DNA from 2 places in the Massilia sp. GER05 genome. Region 1 is predicted to be linked to the other one. Evidence: riboswitches for the same ligand, from Rfam matches in the RefSeq annotation. Region 1 holds a riboswitch; the other holds the start of a gene.

Evidence for each region. A riboswitch is a leader RNA that binds a small molecule or an ion and turns the genes downstream of it on or off. The one in region 1 is predicted to bind cobalamin.
Region 2: it holds a riboswitch for cobalamin, as region 1 does, so the genes downstream of both, ACL58G_RS27750 (TonB-dependent receptor) here and ACL58G_RS00220 (TonB-dependent receptor domain-containing protein) in region 1, are expected to answer to the same signal.

Annotation. Positions count from the first base shown of each region.
Region 1 is NZ_CP178858.1:45,511-52,945, reverse strand. Features, by position in the region: gene ACL58G_RS00220 (TonB-dependent receptor domain-containing protein) at 1-1,426, opposite strand, end outside; cobalamin riboswitch at 1,489-1,722, opposite strand; gene cobC (alpha-ribazole phosphatase family protein) at 1,717-2,244, opposite strand; gene ACL58G_RS00210 (adenosylcobinamide-GDP ribazoletransferase) at 2,241-3,023, opposite strand; gene cobT (nicotinate-nucleotide--dimethylbenzimidazole phosphoribosyltransferase) at 3,023-4,048, opposite strand; rRNA gene ACL58G_RS00200 (16S ribosomal RNA) at 4,516-6,044, shown strand; tRNA gene ACL58G_RS00195 (tRNA-Ile) at 6,126-6,202, shown strand; tRNA gene ACL58G_RS00190 (tRNA-Ala) at 6,214-6,289, shown strand; rRNA gene ACL58G_RS00185 (23S ribosomal RNA) at 6,511-7,435, shown strand, end outside.
Region 2 is NZ_CP178858.1:6,285,192-6,292,626, forward strand. Features, by position in the region: gene ACL58G_RS27745 (thiol:disulfide interchange protein DsbA/DsbL) at 1-234, opposite strand, end outside; gene ACL58G_RS27750 (TonB-dependent receptor) at 402-2,384, opposite strand; cobalamin riboswitch at 2,456-2,681, opposite strand; gene ACL58G_RS27755 (M1 family metallopeptidase) at 2,728-4,851, shown strand; gene ACL58G_RS27760 (hypothetical protein) at 4,848-5,744, shown strand; gene ACL58G_RS27765 (DODA-type extradiol aromatic ring-opening family dioxygenase) at 5,807-6,622, shown strand; gene ACL58G_RS27770 (hypothetical protein) at 6,745-7,017, shown strand; gene ylqF (ribosome biogenesis GTPase YlqF) at 7,248-7,435, opposite strand, start outside.

The DNA.
Region 1 (7,435 bases):
AGCTGCCGTTCGGGCGGCCCGGGCACGGCGTGACGGACACGATCATGTCGGTCAGGCGGTTGCGGTAGTAGTTCGCCTGCAGGTCGACGCCGGCCACGCGGTACTGCACGCCCACTTCCGCATTGCGGCCCCGTTCGGGCTGGTTCGACGTCAGGCCATAGCCCGGGTAGTACAACTCGTTGAACGTGGGGGCGCGGAAGCTCGTGCCGTAGCTCGCCGTGGCGCGCAGGTCCTGCGTGAACTCGTAGCCGTAGCCGACGGCGCCCGTCGTCTTGCCGCCGTATTCGGAATGGTCGTTGCGCGCGCTGACGTCCAGCAGGTGGCTGCCGCGGCGCAGGTCGTACGAGGCCGCGAGGGAATTCGTGATGCGCGTGCGGTTGATGTCCCTGATGGCGCTGGACAGGACTTGTTCCTTGCGGTGGCCGGCCAGCACCTGCAGCGTGTCGCCGGCGATGTCGAACGTGTTCTGCCACGTGAACTCGTCCTGGCGCGTGTTCAGCTGCGTGGTGCCGGACGGCGTCGTGCTCGTGAAGCTGCCCAGTTTATCTTCCGAGCGTGCCGCCTGGACGCTGCTGCGCCAGTTCGGGAGGAAGCGGTCGTTCAGGAAGACGCTGTAGCTGTCGAGTTCCTGGATGTTGTGGGTGTCGAAGGCCGATTTGCCGCTGTCGTATTGCGCGCTCACGCGGCTCTGCATGAATTGCGCGCCGATCTCGTGACCCTCGGCCAGGCGCAGTGCGAGTCGTGCGTTGACGCTGTTGCGCGTGTAGCCGTCATCGTCCGCGTTGTAGCTCGACGAGCCGGGACGCGTGGACGAGAAGCCGTCCGATTCTTCGTGTGCGCCGGCGAGGGCATACGTCACGCCGTGCTCTCCGCCCGTCGAGCCGTGCACGCTGGCGTCGTACTGGTTGGTGCCGTACGTGCCGCCGCCCGCGCTGGCGCTGAACATGGGCGCGCCTTCGCTCTTCTTGGTGAAGATCTGCACGACGCCGCCGATGGCATCCGCGCCGTACAGGGAGCTCAGGGGGCCGTAGACGATCTCGATGTGGTCGATGGCCGACAGCGGGATCGCATTCCACGACGCCGCACCCGTGGTGGCGGAGCCGATGCGCACGCCGTCGACGAGGACGACGACCTGGTTGCTGTTGGCGCCGCGCAGGAACACGGTGGTGTTGGTGCCCGCGCCGCCGTTGCGCGAGATTTCGATGCCGCGCTGGCGGCGCAGCACGTCGGCGACGGAGCCGGCGCCCGCGCGGGCGATGTCGTCGCTGGAGATGACGACGGTGTCCGCGATGACGTCTTCGGCGCGCTGCGGCGTGCGATTCGCGGTGACGATGACGGTGTCGGGAATGGGATCGGCGTGGGCCGATGCGGCGGCAGCGAATGCGAGCGAAAGCGCGGCTGCCTGCCGGGAAACAGGAAAGGACATGACGTTTTTATTGTGATGGACAACCGGCCGACGTCCCCGTCAGCCAGGTGAACAGAAGCGCAGGGCGCTTCCACCTTTTGGCCGGTATCCGGGCTGGCGAGTATGGCCGTCCGACCTTCCCATGCGGATGCACAGTGGTATGTGGGGACGGTTGCCGCGCACGCGTGGGAGCGTGCCGGCACTTGCTTACCGTTGCGGGGGCAGCACACGTTGGCGCCTGTCTGAAGAGCGCTTCGTGTTTCCCGTTTAACTGCGCCCCAGAGAGGAGCGCGAGCACCAAAACCCCGACATTATACGCCCAGCACGACCAGCTGGCCGTAGCCGATGCGATGCGGCGTCTGCGCCGCGTTCAGTGCCGCCTGTTCCAGCGGCACGCCGCCATGCAGCGCCGCCAGCAGGCGGATCGTGCCGGCGTGGCAGACGATGAGCGCGGACGGTGCGCGCAGGTCGGCGACGAAGGCCTGCACGCGACGCGCCACGTCCAGCACGTTTTCCGCGCCGCCGGGGCGGTGGTGGAGCAGGTCGGCGGTCCAGGCGTCGACGTCGGCGCGCGGGATATCCGGCCATGGGCGCAACTCCCACGCGCCGAAATCCATCTCGGCCAGGCGCGCGTCGAGCGTCACGCGGCCCGGCGCCAGGCGCTCGGCCAGCAAGGCGCAACGTCGCAATGGGCTCGAGTAGACGGGCAGGTCGCGCGGCAGGGCGAGCCCGGATTGCACGCGTGCGAGTTCTGCTTCGGTGATCGGCACGTCGCTGGCGCCGTAGCACAGGCCGGGCGCAACGTCCGGTTGCGGATGGCGGACCAGGTATAGCGTCATGCGTTCCAGGCGCCGTGGCCCAGCGTGGCCAGCACGGCGACATGGATGAGCGCTTCGGCCAGCTGCTGGACGGCGCCGAGGCAGTCGCCCGTGTAGCCGCCGAGGCGGCGCACGAACAAACGGCCCAGCCACACCGCGGCGAGTGCCGCTGCGATGATCGCGGCCAGCATGGCGGCCGGCGTCAGCGCATTCGTGGCCAGAACGTACGCGGCCGGCAGCGTGCAGGTGATCGTCGCGATCGCGAATTCGGCCGTCGTCATTTGCTGCGCCAGCGGCTTGGCCTTGCCTTCGCCGCGCACATACTCCAGCTTCCAGATCAGCGCCGTGGCGGCAAGGCGCGAGAACGGATGCGCGACGAACAACGCGGCCACGGCCACGTGCGGCGGCAGCATCGCCAGCGCGGACAGCTTGGTCGCCAGCATGCACACGATGCCGATCGCGCCGTACGCGCCGACGCGCGAATCCTTCATGATCTCCAGCGCCCGTTCCTTCGTCATGCCGCCACCGAGGCCGTCGCACGTGTCGGCGAAGCCGTCTTCGTGGAATGCGCCCGTGATATAGATCGACGCCGCGGTCGACAGCACGGCCGCCACGGGCGCGGGCAGCACGAGCGCGGCCGCGTAATAGACGCCGGCCGCAACCGCCGCGACGACGACGCCGACGAGCGGGAAGTAGCGCGACGCATGCTGCAGCCACGCGGCCTCGAAGCCGACCCAGCCCGGGATCGGCAGCCGCGTGAAGAACTGCAGCGCGATGAAGAACAGGCGGACTTGATGCATCAGGCCGATTTTTCGCTGACGCTGGCCGACTCGAAGGTCGCCATCTCGTTCAGGAAGTTCGCGGCCGCGTGCAGCAGCGGCAGGGCGAGCGCGGCGCCCGTGCCTTCGCCGAGGCGCAGGTTCAGGTGCAGCAGCGGCTCGGCGCCGAGCGCGTCCAGCATGCGGCGGTGGCCAGATTCGTCCGAACAGTGCGCGAACACGCAGTAATCCAGGATCGCGGGTTCGATGCGCGCCGCGACGAGCAGGGCGCTCGTGACGATGAAGCCGTCGATCAGCAAGACCTTGCGCAGCGCGGCCGCCTTCAGCATGGCGCCGGCCATCATCGCGATCTCGAAACCGCCGAACGTGGCCAGCACGGCGCGGGGATCGTCGACGCCGGCATGGCGCTCGGCCGCCGCTTCGATCACGCGCTGCTTGCGCAGCACGCCGTCCGGCGACAGGCCGGTGCCGGCGCCGACGCAGTCCGCGACGGGAATCCCCGTCAGCTTGTGCATCAGCGCGGCGGCCGCCGTCGTATTCCCGATACCCATCTCGCCGAAGCCGACCACGTTGCCGGGCAGGTCGGCCGCGAGGGCCGCGCCATGTTCCAGCGCGGCGGCGCATTGCGCGGGCGTCATCGCCGGTTCGACCGCGAAGTTGCGCGTGCCCGGTGCCACCTTGCGGTCGACGAGGCCGGGGCGTGCGCCGAAATCGTGATTCACGCCCGCATCCACGACGTGCAGGGCTATACCGTTCTGGCGCGCGAACACGTTGATGGCGGCGCCCTGGGCGAGGAAGTTCTCGACCATCTGCCACGTGACGTCCTGCGGGTAGGCGGAGATGCCTTCCGCGACGACGCCATGGTCGCCCGCGAACACGAGAATGGCCGGCTGCCGGATCGTGGGCGCGACCGTATTCTGGATCAGTCCGAGGCGGCTGGCCAGCCGTTCGAGGGCGCCGAGGCTGCCGAGCGGCTTCGTCTTGTTATTGATGGCGGCGGTGAGGGCGGCGGACAGATCGGGATTCGTCGTGGGGGCGATGCGCATGGGGACTCCATGGGGGGGAAGCCGGCAAAGATAGCACAGAAGCAACTCGAAAATTCTTACGGTAAGCCCCTTGCATACCTCCGATCTGGTTTGCTATAGTTCGCCTCCTGCTTCGGCAGTGCAAGAAAAGTTCAGCGAAATCAAACAGTTGAGCTAGGTGGTTTGACAACGCCGCTTGCGCTGACGAAAAAGATGAGTTGACGAGTTAAACGAAACACTGCATAATCTCGTTCCTCTGCTGCTGACGAACAAAACGATTCGCAAGCGCAGCAAGGCAGTACCGAATACAGCTCTTTAACAATCAACAGTCGATAAGTGTGGGCGTTTGATGAAGTGCCAGCATCCTTCGGGGTGCTGAATGCTTAAATTATCAAATGTTCACGCAAAAGAAATACGTTGCTCAGCAATGAGTAACGGTCAGTATTTTGAGTGAGCGATCTGCTACGAAAGTAGCAAAAACAGAGATTAAACTGAAGAGTTTGATCCTGGCTCAGATTGAACGCTGGCGGCATGCTTTACACATGCAAGTCGAACGGCAGCGCGGGGCAACCTGGCGGCGAGTGGCGAACGGGTGAGTAATATATCGGAACGTACCCAAGAGTGGGGGATAACGTAGCGAAAGTTACGCTAATACCGCATACGATCTACGGATGAAAGTGGGGGACCTTCGGGCCTCATGCTCCTGGAGCGGCCGATATCTGATTAGCTAGTTGGTGAGGTAAAGGCTCACCAAGGCGACGATCAGTAGCTGGTCTGAGAGGACGACCAGCCACACTGGGACTGAGACACGGCCCAGACTCCTACGGGAGGCAGCAGTGGGGAATTTTGGACAATGGGCGCAAGCCTGATCCAGCAATGCCGCGTGAGTGAAGAAGGCCTTCGGGTTGTAAAGCTCTTTTGTCAGGGAAGAAACGGCTCGGGCTAATATCCTGGGCTAATGACGGTACCTGAAGAATAAGCACCGGCTAACTACGTGCCAGCAGCCGCGGTAATACGTAGGGTGCAAGCGTTAATCGGAATTACTGGGCGTAAAGCGTGCGCAGGCGGTTTTGTAAGTCTGTCGTGAAAGCCCCGGGCTTAACCTGGGAATTGCGATGGAGACTGCAAGGCTTGAATCTGGCAGAGGGGGGTAGAATTCCACGTGTAGCAGTGAAATGCGTAGAGATGTGGAGGAACACCGATGGCGAAGGCAGCCCCCTGGGTCAAGATTGACGCTCATGCACGAAAGCGTGGGGAGCAAACAGGATTAGATACCCTGGTAGTCCACGCCCTAAACGATGTCTACTAGTTGTCGGGTCTTAATTGACTTGGTAACGCAGCTAACGCGTGAAGTAGACCGCCTGGGGAGTACGGTCGCAAGATTAAAACTCAAAGGAATTGACGGGGACCCGCACAAGCGGTGGATGATGTGGATTAATTCGATGCAACGCGAAAAACCTTACCTACCCTTGACATGTCAGGAACCCTCGAGAGATTGAGGGGTGCCCGAAAGGGAGCCTGAACACAGGTGCTGCATGGCTGTCGTCAGCTCGTGTCGTGAGATGTTGGGTTAAGTCCCGCAACGAGCGCAACCCTTGTCATTAGTTGCTACGAAAGGGCACTCTAATGAGACTGCCGGTGACAAACCGGAGGAAGGTGGGGATGACGTCAAGTCCTCATGGCCCTTATGGGTAGGGCTTCACACGTCATACAATGGTACATACAGAGGGCCGCCAACCCGCGAGGGGGAGCTAATCCCAGAAAGTGTATCGTAGTCCGGATCGCAGTCTGCAACTCGACTGCGTGAAGTTGGAATCGCTAGTAATCGCGGATCAGCATGCCGCGGTGAATACGTTCCCGGGTCTTGTACACACCGCCCGTCACACCATGGGAGCGGGTTTTACCAGAAGTAGGTAGCTTAACCGCAAGGAGGGCGCTTACCACGGTAGGATTCGTGACTGGGGTGAAGTCGTAACAAGGTAGCCGTATCGGAAGGTGCGGCTGGATCACCTCCTTTCTAGAGTGGCACTGGGAGCTAACGCTCCATCATCAAGCGCCCACGCTTATCGGCTGTTATAAAGTTAAACGAGAACAGTTCGGGTCTGTAGCTCAGTCGGTTAGAGCACCGTGTTGATAACGCGGGGGTCGTTGGTTCGAATCCAACCAGACCCACCAGTTACCAAAATGGGGGATTAGCTCAGCTGGGAGAGCACCTGCTTTGCAAGCAGGGGGTCGTCGGTTCGATCCCGTCATCCTCCACCAACTCTCTGTTCACTGCATTTATGTAAGCCCGCGTGGTTTAGATAAGTGTAGTTCTCGTTCTTTAACAATCTGGAAGAAGTAAAGTTTTCTTTAAGCGTGTAGCTGGTCTAACGATCAGATGCACACTTAGGGTAGTAATCTGTATGTATCAACAAACAAAGTAAGCTGAATCCTTGTTGCTATGACGCTCCCTGATACTCATGCAGGGGCCAACGTTATAGGGACAAGTGAATAAGTGCACATGGTGGATGCCTTGGCGATTACAGGCGACGAAGGACGTAGTAGCTTGCGATAAGCTGCGGGGAGTGAGCAAACACACTTTGATCCGCAGATTTCCGAATGGGGAAACCCGGCCTTTTAGGTCATTGCATACTGAATACATAGGTATGCAAAGCGAACGCGGCGAACTGAAACATCTAAGTAGCTGCAGGAAAAGAAATCAACCGAGATTCCCAAAGTAGTGGCGAGCGAAATGGGATGAGCCTTGTACGTGATAGTCGATCGAATAGTGGAACAGCCTGGAAATGCTGGCCATAGAGGGTGATAGCCCCTTACACGAAATTCGAACGGTGGTACTAAGCGTACGACAAGTAGGGCGGGACACGAGAAATCCTGTCTGAAGATGGGGGGACCATCCTCCAAGGCTAAATACTCGTAATCGACCGATAGTGAACCAGTACCGTGAGGGAAAGGCGAAAAGAACCCCGGGAGGGGAGTGAAATAGATCCTGAAACCGTGTGCATACAAACAGTCGGAGCCTCTTCGTGGGGTGACGGCGTACCTTTTGTATAATGGGTCAGCGACTTACATTCAGTGGCGAGGTTAACCGAATAGGGGAGCCGTAGAGAAATCGAGTCCGAACAGGGCGACAGTCGCTGGGTGTAGACCCGAAACCAGGTGATCTACCCATGGCCAGGATGAAGGTGCGGTAACACGCCCTGGAGGTCCGAACCCACTAATGTTGAAAAATTAGGGGATGAGCTGTGGGTAGGGGTGAAAGGCTAAACAAACCTGGAAATAGCTGGTTCTCTCCGAAAACTATTTAGGTAGTGCCTCAAGTATCACCATCGGGGGTAGAGCACTGTTATGGCTAGGGGGTCATTGCGACTTACCAAACCATTGCAAACTCCGAATACCGATGAGTGC
Region 2 (7,435 bases), 1.0 Mb from region 1:
GATGTTGTCGCCCTGCTTTTTGACCCACTGTTCGAGCTGCGGTTCCAGCGCGTTGCAGTGCGGGCAGTGGTACATGAAGAACTCGATCACCTCGACCTTTTTACCCGTGGCCTGCACCGGTTGCGGCTGAGCGAGCGTCACGTACTCGACACCGCTCTTCGGGTCGGTCGGCGACGCGAACGCGGTGCTGGCGGCGAGGACGGTGGCGAGCAGGGCAAAACGCAGGGAACGCATAGTTTTCCTTCTAGGGTTGGTTAAGCAAACGACGCGAGATTACCACTTTTTCGGTCGCGAACCTTAGCCAGGGCTTATTTCTTGCAATTGGTTACCGCCGTAACCAACACCGGGGTCAGAGCCCGATTTTGGGCAATTTCCAAATTAAGGGCTCTGACCCCGGTTTGTCAGAAGTCGTACCGGGCCGACAATTTCAGTTGACGTCCGTCGCTCGGGTAGATGCCGCCCTTGCACGAGAACGCATTGCTGAAGTAACGACGGTCCGCCAGGTTCAGCCCCGTCGCGGCGACGTCCCATGCGCCCACCTTGATGCTGTAGCGCGCGTCGAGCGTCGTGTAAGACGGGATCCGTGCGCCGCAGGTGTTGCTGAAGTCGCCGCCGTAGCGCTGGCGGTCGACCCATTGCACGCCCACGTCGGCCGACTGGCCGTTGGCCGGCACCCATGCCAGGCGCGCCGTCACGACGTTCTTCGGCACGAGCGCCAGTTCGCGGCCGGTGTTCGGGCCATCCGTGAAGTGCGCGATCACGTGCTGCAGATGCGCACTCGCACGCCAGCCTGCGGCCAGCGCCGCCTCGGCGTCGATCTCGAAGCCCTTGCGCTCGGTCGGATCGAGGTTCGTGTTCGCACCCCAACCGCCGTTCAGCGTCGGATCATAAAAAATCTCGTTGTCCAGGCGATGGCGGAACACGCGCGCCGTCAACGTGCGGCTGTCGTCGCCCGGCGCACGGCGCAGGGTCGTACCGAGTTCCAGGTCGTGCGACGTCTGCGCCTTCAGGATGTCTCTGCTTGCACGGTAGCCGTTCTCGTCGACGTTGGCCACGCGGTAGCTCTGCCCCGCCTTCGCGTACACCTCGACGAGCGGGTGCACGCGGTAGCTGGCCTGCGCTTCCCACGCGTTCTGCGATTGCGAACGGTCTTCCGGCGCGACGCCACCCACGACGTCCACGACGCTCTTGTCGAAGTTCTCGTGGCGCGCGCCCAGGGCGATGCGGCCGTCGTGGGCCGAATCGAAGCGCAGCTCGTCGCGCAGGTACACGGCTTTCGACGACTGGCTCGCGTCGGCGCTCGAGAACGAGGCCGTCGTCTTGCGCTTCCAGCGCGTGAGGTCAACGCCGCCCACCAGTTCATTGAGCATGCCGCCGACGTCGGACAGCCAGCGGGCGCGCGGCGAGAACTGGTCCTGGCGGCCGTCGTACGCATTGTTCGAGCCGAAGGACAGGTAGTTCGAGCGCACGTTGCGCTCGCGGTGCGACAGGTCGGCCGCCAGGTCGACTGTGCCCAGGCGGTATTCGGCGAAGACGTTCGCGCGGTCCGTGTTCAGCGAGCCGAAGTCGTTCGGCGTCGCGGCCAGGCGCGGGTCCGCGTCGAACTGGGCCAGCGACAGCGCGCCGGGAAGGCGCGAGTCCTGGCGCGCGCTTTCGACGTGGATGCCGGCGCGGCCGCCCGTGAAGCGGGTCTGCAGGTTCAGCGAGGCGGTCGTCTGGTCGAAATCGCTGTTGCGGCGGTAGTTATTCGAACCCTGGCGCGCGACGGCGATGTCGGCGCTGACGTTGCCCGCCGTCTGCGACAGCTGCGCGCGCACATCGTGCTCGTGGAACGAGCCGCCTTCCGCAAACACGGAGCCGTGCAGGCCGCCGGCCACGTTGCGGCGCGTCGTGATCTGGATGATGCCGCCGGTGGCGCCTTCGCCATACAGCACGCTGCCGCCGCCACGGGTGATCTCGATGCGTTCGACCGTGTCGATCGGGATCGTCGACAGCACGGTGTTCGCCAGTTCGTTCTCGTTCAGGCGCACGCCGTCGACCATGATCACCATGTTCTGCGCGCTGTTGGTGCCGAAGCCCCGCAGGTCGAGCGCGAAGTCGGGCGACGAATCCAGGCTCTGGCGGCCGAACACGCCGCCGATCTTGCGGATCGCGCTATTGACGTCGTTGACGCCAGCGCGGCGGATGTCGTCCTGCGTGATGACGGTGGCGCCGATCGGACGCAGGGTTTCCACGCTCGGGAAACGGGCCCCGGTGATGACGACGGTCGATGGGTTGCCGTCCTGGGCGCGCACGGCGCCGGTGGAGAACGACAGGACGATGGCACAGGCCAGCGCGAGCGGCTTGATAGCCGGCGCGCCGCGGGTGGAGGCGGCAGTATGCATTGGATGTTCAGTGTTCGTTTGGCGCCGGCAAGCGTCCCCGCACGCCGGCGTACACAAAAGCGCGGCGTAACGCCGGCTTCCCCTGTCTGGCCGGTCTCCGGGCTCCAAGACGGACCGTCCCACCTTCCTATGCAAGCACAGTGGCTGTCGGGGCGGCCTGTCGCCATGCGGCGACGCTTGTTTACCGTTGCGGGGGCAGCACACGTTGGCACGCCGCCGTAGGCGACGCCGCTTCGTGTTTCCCGTTTAACTGCACGCGCAGACGCGCGTGCGGGCACCAGAACCCCGAGATTATAACCTGTATAGTGTAGGCACAAAAATAACAGCCACGCCGGGATCCCGCATGCTTCCTCGTTTCCGATTTCACCTCGCCCTCGCCGCGCTGCTGCTGGCGGGCGCGGTGGTCGCCGCACCTGCATCCGACGGCATCGCCCTCGCCCCGCCGGATGCCGCCGCCGTGCGCGTGCCCAGCAGCGCGGATGCCTGGGGCGGCCCGCGCACGGGCCGCGAATCCACGCTGTCGGACCGCGTCGTCCATTACGACATCGCCGCCACGCTCGACCCGGTCAAACACACGGTCACGGGCCGCGAGCGGATCACGTGGCGCAACCGCAGCACCGTCGCCGTCAGCAGGGTCTACCTGCACCTGTACATGAACGCGTTCGAGAGCGCGGGCAGCACGTATTTCACCGAGCGGCGCGAGCGCGACGGCACCTTCCGCTCCGGCGTCGACATCAAGGATGCGTGGGGCCACATCGCCCTGCGCCGCGTCGCGCAAGGCGGCGCCAACGTGCCGTGGACGTTCGTCCATCCGGACAACGGCCCGGCGACGGACCATACGGTCGTGCGCTTCGACCTGCCGCAGGCCGTGGCGCCGGGCGCATCGACGACGCTCGACATCGACTTCCTCACGCAGTTGCCGCGCGTCGTCGCCCGCGCCGGCTACTTCGGCACGTTCCACCTCGTCGCCCAGTGGTTCCCGAAGATCGGCGTGCTGGAACTGCCGGGCGAACGGGGGGCGACGTCCCCGCGCTGGAACGTGCACGAGTACCACCTGAATTCCGAGTTCTATGCGGACTTCGGCAGCTACGACGTGAAGCTCACCGTCCCGCGCGACTACACGGTGGGCGCGACGGGCGAACCGCAAGGCGCCCCCGTCGACAAGGACGGCATGCGCACGTGGCGCTTCGTGCAGGGCGACGTCCACGACTTCGCCTGGACGGCGGACAACCAGACAGCCAGGCCGCTCGTCGACACGTGGACCGGCCCGGGCAGCCCGACCGTGACGGTGACCGTGCTGTACCCGCCCGAATTCGCCGCCAGCGCGGCGCCCGCGCTGAAGGCGGCAAAAGCATCGCTGACGTACTTCTCGAACACGCTGGGTCCGTACCCGTACCGGACGCTAACCATCGTGATCCCGCCCTACAACGCGGAGGAAGCGGGCGGCATGGAATACCCGACGTTCTTCACGGCCGAAGCCTACCGGACCGTCGAACCGCGCACCGCGAACCAGTTCGCCCTCGCCTTCGTCACGATCCACGAATTCGGCCACGGCTATTTCTACGGCCTGCTCGCGTCGAACGAATTCGAGGAACCGCTGCTGGACGAAGGCCTCAACGAATACTGGGACAACCGCATGATGCGCGACCAGGGCCAGCTCGCGTACATCGCGCCCCCGCTGCTCGCCCGTCTCGGCTTCGCGCCGGGCTATCCGACCTTCGACGCCGAACGCACCGCGACGCCGCGCCACGACCCGGCCGACCCGCCCGGCGCCAACGCGTGGCACCGCCTGCAGGACATCGGCCCCGTCTACACGCGCACGGCGATCCTGATGCGCGACCTGGAAGCGCGCATCGGCCGCGCACCGATGGAGCGCGCGTTCAAGGAATACTACCGGCGCTGGAAATTCCGCCACCCGAGCACCGCCGACCTGCGCGCAACGCTCGCCGAGGTGACGGGCCAGCGCGCCGTCATCGAGGACGCGTTCGAGCGCCAGGTCTACGCCGTCTCCCGCGTCGACGACGGCATCGCCGACCTCACGAGCACGGAACTGGTGCCGCTCCCCGGCGCGCACGCCAGCCAGTCCGCCGTCGACAAGCGCATCGACGCGGCGCGCGCGGCATGGCGCAAGACGCATCCGGGCGACACCGGGCCGTACCCGTACCGCACCGATGTCACGGTCCGCCGCCACGGCGCGCCCGTGCCGCAGACGCTCGTCGTGAAATTCGCCGACGGCAGCACCGAGACCGCGCGCTGGGATGCCGACGAACGTTGGCACAAGTTCACCTGGACGAAGCCGGCGAAGGCCGTCTCCGCCGAACTCGATCCGCAGCGCCTGCACTACCTGGACGTGAACAAGCTCGATGACAGCCGCACGCTCGCACCGGATGCGCGCGCCTCGCACCGCTGGGGCTTCGAGTTCGCGGCCGTCGTCAACTACCTCCTTGCCCTGATCGCCACCTTATGACGACCGAAACGCTCACGCCCCCTTCGCTCGCGCCGCGCGCGGCCGGCCCGCATGGCGTGCTGCACGCGGCGCGCGCCGCGCTGCAATGGCGTTTGCTGCTGTGGTGGGCCGTGCTCCTGCTGCTGCCGACCGTCGTCGCCGCGCTGCCGGTGTGGGAGCTGCTGGCCGCCAGCCTCGATCACTCCGTGTACGCGGGACGTTTGGCGGAACGCCTCGACATGATCGCGTACGCCGACATCCTGCACGCCGCGCGCGACCAGTACGCGCCGGCGCTGGGCGCGGGCAGCCTCGTCGCACTGGCGCTGACGTTGCTGCTGTCGCCGCTGCTGGCCGGCATGGCGCTCGCCGCCGCGCGCGCGCCGGAACCGCTGGCGTCGGGCGCGTTGCTGGCCGCCGGCGCGCAGTGCTACCCGCGCCTCGCGCGCATGCTCGCGTGGTCGGTCGTCCCGCTGGGCGTGGCGGGACTGATCGGCAGCTCGGCCCACCATCTGGCCGGTCGGATCGCCGAGACGGCGCGGCTGGAAACCGACGCCGAACGCGCGGCGCACCTGGCCACGCTCGCGACCGTCGTGCTGCTCGTGCTGGCCCACGCGACGGTCGACATCGGCCGCGCCATGCTGGCCGCCGACCGCCGCCGTACGTCCGCCATCGGCGCGTGGTGGCGCGGCTGCGGGCAGCTGGCACGCCGGCCGCTCGCGCTGCTGGGCACCTATCTGGGCATCACCGCGGCCGGTCTCGCGCTCGCGGCCGTGCTCGCGTTCGCGCGCGTGCACGTGCCCGCGCTGGGGACGGCCGGCACCATCGGCGCCGTCGTGCTGGCCCAGCTCGTCGTGCTCGTGCTCGGGTGGATGCGGATGGCGCGCCTGTTCGCGCTGGTGGCGCTGCTGCGCTGATCCACGCAATCACTGTGGATCGGCTACCATGAACGCTTCGATTGCCGTCTGAAGGAGCCGCCATGACCCGTTTGCCCACTTATTTCGTCTCGCACGGAGGCGGCCCGTGGCCGTGGATGAAGGACCAGTACGGCCCCACATATGCCGAGCTGGAAGCGTCGCTGGTCGACATCAAGCGCCAGGTCGGCGTGCGTCCGAAGGCCGTGCTCGTCGTGACGAGCCACTGGGAGACGGACGATTTCACCGTATCGTCCGGCACGGCCCCGGGCATGATCTACGACTACGGCGGCTTCCCGCCGCACACGTACCAGATCCGCTATCCGGCGCCGGGCGAACCGCGGCTGGCGGCGCGCGTCGCGCAACTGCTGAACGATGCCGGCCAGCCTGCCCGCCTGGATGCGGAACGCGGCTTCGACCACGGCACGTTCTCGATGCTCGCGCCGATCTATCCCGAGGCCGACATGCCGGTCGTACAGCTGTCGATCCGCCACGGCTACGACCCGGCCGTGCACCTGGCGGCCGGCCGCGCGCTGGCCCCGCTGCGCGACGAGGGCGTGCTGATCCTGGGCAGCGGCCTGTCGTTCCACAACCTGCGCCAGTTCGGCCCGGGCGGCGCGCTGGCGTCGAACGCGTTCGATACGTGGCTGCAGCACGTGCTGCTGGAGTTATCTCCCGCCGACCGCGAGCAGGCGCTGCTGCACTGGAGCGAGGCACCGTATGCGCGCATGGCGCATCCGCGCGAGGATCACCTCGTGCCGCTGTGGGTGGCGCTGGGTGCGGCCGAGCAGGAGGCGGCCGCGTGCGTGTATCACGAGGAGAGTTTCTTTGGGGCGTTGACGGTGTCGAGTTTCAGGTTTGGCGGGCCAAACGTCTCATGATGGTGCCCGGAGCCGGCGTCGAACCGGCACCGGTTGCCAGCACTCGATTTTAAGAACGCAAGTCGATCTTCATTAACGTATTTCGTTCCTCCCTCACGACCTGGCAGACGAAAGGTGACCTGATGGCTTCATTACTTGAGCAGTTCGCCAAGGAGGAGGCGACACCTTATGTTCGCGGGCTTATTCTGGAAGCGGTACGTGAGCGCGAATCAAATCCCGCGCGGGAGCAAACTTATTTCAATTTCAACCGCTTTGATATTACCCTTGATTTCGTCAGCGATACCGTCCTGATCGAAGACGAGCTGAATTTCGATCCTGTCGCCAACGAGGTCCGGCTTTCACTCACTGAGTTTATGCGCTACTTGTCGTCCGAGCCAGCGCCGCGCAGTGAATAGCTTGCCCCTCGTCACCAGCGATTGTCCCAGGTCGAAAGCCGCCCAAGCTGAAGGACAGGAGCCGGCCAGAAGCGGACCCAGCGAACGTTTGTGCGCTCCACTTATCGCGGACTGCGATGCATCCGGCATGAGCGACGAGCAGACATTCATCAGGCGTTCCGCCGCCTGCCTGCCCACTCATCTTTTTGTCAGGCGCCCTAACAAGGTGTAGACGATTTTGTCTACACTCACTAAGACCCGCGCTTCCCGCGCGCCGCCTCTTCCGCCTTGCGCGCCGCCTTCTCGGCCGCGATGCGCGCCTTTTCTTCCATCTCGATGCGGTGGCGCTCCAACGCCTCGGCGCGGGTCTGCGGGGTTTCCAGGCTGATGCGGCCCAGCGCGCCCTGGCGGTAATCCTGCAGCAGCACGTGGGCCGCCT